Regions from separate parts of the Paenibacillus sp. 1-8 genome, predicted to be linked through region 2. Evidence: riboswitches for the same ligand, from Rfam matches in the RefSeq annotation. Region 2 holds a riboswitch; the other holds the start of a gene.
What was found. A riboswitch is a leader RNA that binds a small molecule or an ion and turns the genes downstream of it on or off. The one in region 2 is predicted to bind S-adenosylmethionine.
Positions count from the first base shown of each region.

Region 1 (2,465 bases), 2.7 Mb from region 2:
AGCTTCTCAATGCGAACCTCAATCCGGTCACCAACCAGAAAATAGTTGTCAACGATCAAGTCGACCAACAGATACATAAAACGGTCAGGCTGGCTGACCTCCTGCTCCCACAACATAGGCTTGAGGGTGCGTAGCTCATTGATTTTCTGCTTGGTCACCGTAATGATGAAATGGCGGCCGAGAAAAATGTTCAAAGCACGTAAAAATATTTCTTCATCATCAAAACGAATGCTGTTTACAACGATAAAATAATGGCTTTCGTAAATTTCAATCTTCGGGCGCTGCTCTTCTTCACTCAAACAGTCCTCTACTGCGAGATCATGCATGGAGAATAAAGGCTGGAGCACTGCAAGATCATCCACATCGGCATCAATCCAATAAAAGCCTTCTGCTGGCGGAGTAAGCGCCATTTCAATTTCTTCGACAGGGGTAAAAACCCCGTTGTTTACCAAACGGATTTTCATATATGTCACTCCTTATGCTCCGTCGAAACGGAAAATACGTGTACCTCAAGCATAAGGAATGGACTCAGTTAGCCGGATCGGGTAAGCGGCATCCCCATCAAAAGCCAGAGGCTTTTGGAGTATGCAGAGCCTGGCGTCCCGTCTTTCGGCAAGCTGAAGTCATTCCTATGCTGTTGTTCAGGGATCGCCGCCTATTCGGACTCGGGTCGCCTTCCATTCCGGATTCACCTCACAAATGTTCTTTTTTAGGTTGCCACAGTACCGCAGAAAGCACTCTAAATCTGCACGACTGCTTTATATTTTCGGCCTATAGCACTTGTATAGTATAACGCTCGGCCTACAGCCTTTCAAGCGCAAAATCATGGGCTAAATCAACAGTAGTGACAAGAGCTTCGGCGATAGGGTAATGTATGATTTAACATATGGAAATATAAGACGAAGTGTGAATGCAGGGCACAAAATTACAAGTCCTATCTTGACGAAGCACAGCTGATGCATTAAAGTGAACAACAAGAACAATTTATGAACCCAAAATGAATATAGCGAAATCTTATCAAGAGCAGGTGGAGGGACTAGCCCGATGATACCCGGCAACCGGCGATTTTAATCGCACGGTGCTAATTCTTGCAGGACGCGTGCTTTTTACAAAGAGCGATGCCCTGACAGATGAGAGAGGCGCATATGGATACAAATATGACCTTTCTCGTAACCGAGGAAGGTCTTTTTATTATATGCCCGGCATCTCAACATGACGATTTTCGCAAAAACTTCACCGAACAAGGAGTGAGTTTACATGCCGATTAAAATTCCGGATACACTACCTGCTAAGGAAGTGCTGGAGGGCGAAAATATTTTCGTAATGGATGAGAGCCTGGCCTATCATCAGGATATTCGTCCGTTGCGCATCGCCATTTTGAATTTGATGCCTACCAAAGAAACGACGGAAACTCAACTGTTGCGTCTGGTCGGCAATACCCCGCTTCAAGTGGACGTTACGCTGGTACACATGAAGTCGCATGTATCTAAAAATACATCGCAGGAATATTTGAACATGTTTTATAAAACGTTTGACGAGATCAGAAACAGCCGCTTTGACGGCATGGTGATTACGGGAGCACCCGTTGAACAGCTTGAGTTTGAAGATGTGAACTACTGGGAGGAAATCCGGCAAATTTTTGAATGGACGAAAACGAATGTAACTTCGACCATGCATATCTGTTGGGCCTCACAGGCGGGTCTGTTTCATCATTTCGGCGTTCCCAAATACAGACTTGATTACAAATGCTTTGGCGTTTTTCCACATAGCGTTAATAAACCTAAAGTGAAGTTGCTACGCGGTTTTGATGAATTGTTTTATGCACCTCATTCCCGGCATACAGAGGTTCGGCGCGAAGATATTGAGCATATTGCCGAACTGGAGCTTTTATCCGAATCTGAGGAAGCCGGAGTGTATCTGGTAGCTACACGTGATGGCAAACAAATCTTTGTGACAGGGCATTCCGAATACGATCCACTTTCTCTGAAATGGGAATATGATCGTGACGTCGCCAAAGGGATGGATATTGAAGTACCGAAGAATTATTTTCCCAACAATGACCCTGAGCGTACACCGCCCTCAACCTGGCGTGCGCATGCCAATTTATTATTTTCAAATTGGCTCAACTATTATGTATACCAAGAAACCCCTTTCGATATCGGGCCCCAGATTTAAAAAGGGGCTTAACGTTTATATCTACGCAGTACCACCTTGCAGCAGCGCAGCAGTATAGATATGATAATCCTATTTTGCAGCCTATGTTACAGCACCTATTATGGGAGTGAACAGGAGGAAACATATGAGTGAGAAACAGTGGAAAATCGAAAGCAGGTTAGCACAGATTGGTTCAATCGAAGAGCCGGTAACCGGAGCAGTGAATTTTCCAATTTATCAGTCTACAGCGTTTCGCCATCCCCGTCTGGGACAAAGCACAGGTTTTGATTACATTCGGACGATCAATCCGA
Region 1 is NZ_CM149995.1:1,598,622-1,601,086, forward strand. Features, by position in the region: gene corA (magnesium/cobalt transporter CorA) at 1-464, opposite strand, end outside; SAM riboswitch class I at 1,012-1,137, shown strand; gene metA (homoserine O-acetyltransferase MetA) at 1,258-2,175, shown strand; gene AC0WRU_RS07360 (PLP-dependent transferase) at 2,300-2,465, shown strand, end outside.
Region 1: linked by a shared signal. The riboswitch ahead of metA (homoserine O-acetyltransferase MetA) and the one ahead of AC0WRU_RS19980 (methionine ABC transporter ATP-binding protein) in region 2 are both predicted to bind S-adenosylmethionine.

Region 2 (2,465 bases):
CAGCGACCGTGTAAAAGGAATCAGTGCAACAATCAAAATAATAAACGGTACGGAACGCAAAATGTTTACGATAAAGGAAAGTACAACGTATATCACCTTCATCAGACTCCATGAAGAACGGCTTGCCAGAAATAATAAAATCCCGAGAGGCAGACCAATAATAAGGGTGAACAACGCAGATGCACCGAGCATCTGAAGTGTCTCTAATGTAGAGTTACCTAATTCTTCCCAACTCACTTGTGAAAAGTCAAGTTCACTCATTGTCCGATCACCTCCACATCAAGTCCCTGACTGGACACTTCGCGAAGCGTATGCTCAATATCCTCCTGATTTCCTTCAAAACGGACGATAAGCTGTCCATACGGTACGTTTTTAATTGTGGAGATGGTTCCCTGCAAGATCGCAAAATCAACGCCGGTACTACGAGCCGTTCGCGACAGAATCGCATCGTATGTCTTGCTGCCCAAAAATGAAATCCGTACAACATGCGCCGATTCGCCGCCTCCTGCTGCCGCAATCGCTGCTTGTAGCTCCTCGGGATGCTCAGACTCCCGCTGGATAAAGTCCTTGGTCACCTGATGCTGCGGCTTCAGGAATACTTCTGCCACCGGACCTTGCTCCACGATGTCGCCCTGATGAATGACGCCGACACGATCACAGATGCTTTGAATGACATGCATTTCATGCGTAATCAGCACGATGGTCAAATTAAAGCGCTGGTTAATGTCTAACAGCAATTTCAGGATGGACCCTGTCGTCTGCGGATCAAGCGCCGAAGTCGCCTCGTCGCACAGCAGTACATGAGGATCACTGGCAAGCGCTCGTGCAATACCTACCCGCTGCTTCTGTCCACCCGAGAGCTGTGACGGATATTTAGCGCTGTGTTCTTCCAGACCGACCAGTTCCAGCAATTCACGAACCTTCTGGTCCAACTTCTCCTTCGGTGTATTTACCAAGCGCAACGGAAAGGCAATATTGTCATATACCGTCGCCGAGGATAACAAATTAAAATGCTGAAAGATCATTCCGATTTTACGACGCTGTTTCTGTAACTGGGATTGGCTTACCGTGGCGAGATTCACGCCATCTACCCATACCTCGCCCGAGGTCGGACGTTCCAATAAATTAATACAGCGGATCAGCGTACTTTTCCCCGCTCCGGAATGACCGATGACTCCAAATATTTGACCACGCTCTATGGAAAGATTCAAACCGGACAGCGCACTAACGCGTCGGCTTCCTTTGCCATAATGCTTGGTTAATTGCTTAAGCTCTATCAACGTGCTGCGACCCCCTTCATTCTTCCTTACCCTTTTAAGCGACGTTCATCTCTCAGGATTTATAAAATTCCTACTCTAAAATTATACAAAAAGAGCCCCTTTCACAGAAATGAAAAGGGCCCCACCATGCGAACCTTTTCTTATCTGTCAAAACCGTTATAAGTCTAGCGGTTTTGTAGGAATTAGCACCATAATGTTCCCTTCCGGTGTTTCACACCGGAAAAGAACGGGTTGCCGGGCTTCATCGGGCCAGTCCCTCCACCTCTCTGGATAAGAAAATATGTTAAACTCCAGCTTTAGCTGTCCGTTAAATTTGATATATAAAATCATAATTCAAGCATTTTCTGAAACTAGATTTCAGTATAGATAGTTTACATAGCTTTGTCAAAGGATATTTTCTGACATAATTATGGATGAGCTTCCCGATTCTCCCACTGTTTTGCCGTATAATGAAAGGCAGTCGCCAGGGAACGGTTTACCGTCTCCAGACCTTGCTTCAAATCCTCCAGGTGATGATCCAGATCCTCCAGTTGTATCTTGCCGTACAAAGCACGATGTCGCTGCCAGAGATCATCCTGCATTTCCGTATTCATATAGTGTATCTCCGTATTACGCCGCTTGCGCAGTCGGTTAATAGCATCGGTATATGAGTCCTTGATATCATTTAAGCTGTCCGTCATTTCAGGATGCATTTTCAAATATCTCAATTGCCGCAGCACTGTAAAATACGAATAATGTGCCTTGTACTGACCCGTTTTCAGATCATACAGATCGTTGAGCCAGTTCCCAAGCTTATCCAGAATGGAAAATACCCGCACAAACCCGTCTTTATAAAAGAAGACGTACAGCGCGTAATCCGATTTCTCATCCACGCTCATATCCTCGGCATATCCGGCTTTGACTTTCGTTCGGAAAAAGGCGGCAGCATGATGGCTCTGCTCCAGCTCATCCAGAGATGACATCAGGCCACGTGTCAAAATATCCGCCTTGCGAAAATCATGAGTCGGATCTCCACTGGCCTGAATTTGCCGCTCCAGCAGCTTCAGCATGTCTGACATGCTATTCATAGCATCCAGCAGGCTGCCCTTGTTCACACGTGGCGGCTCGCCTAGTAGCTTGCGTATCATGCTCACCCCTCCTTTATGAATGTAAAATCCGGTTGTTGGGTTGGCTAGGGCGTCAAGC
Region 2 is NZ_CM149995.1:4,339,720-4,342,184, forward strand. Features, by position in the region: gene AC0WRU_RS19975 (methionine ABC transporter permease) at 1-261, opposite strand, end outside; gene AC0WRU_RS19980 (methionine ABC transporter ATP-binding protein) at 258-1,280, opposite strand; SAM riboswitch class I at 1,418-1,557, opposite strand; gene AC0WRU_RS19985 (Cthe_2314 family HEPN domain-containing protein) at 1,688-2,407, opposite strand; gene AC0WRU_RS19990 (UbiD family decarboxylase) at 2,460-2,465, opposite strand, start outside.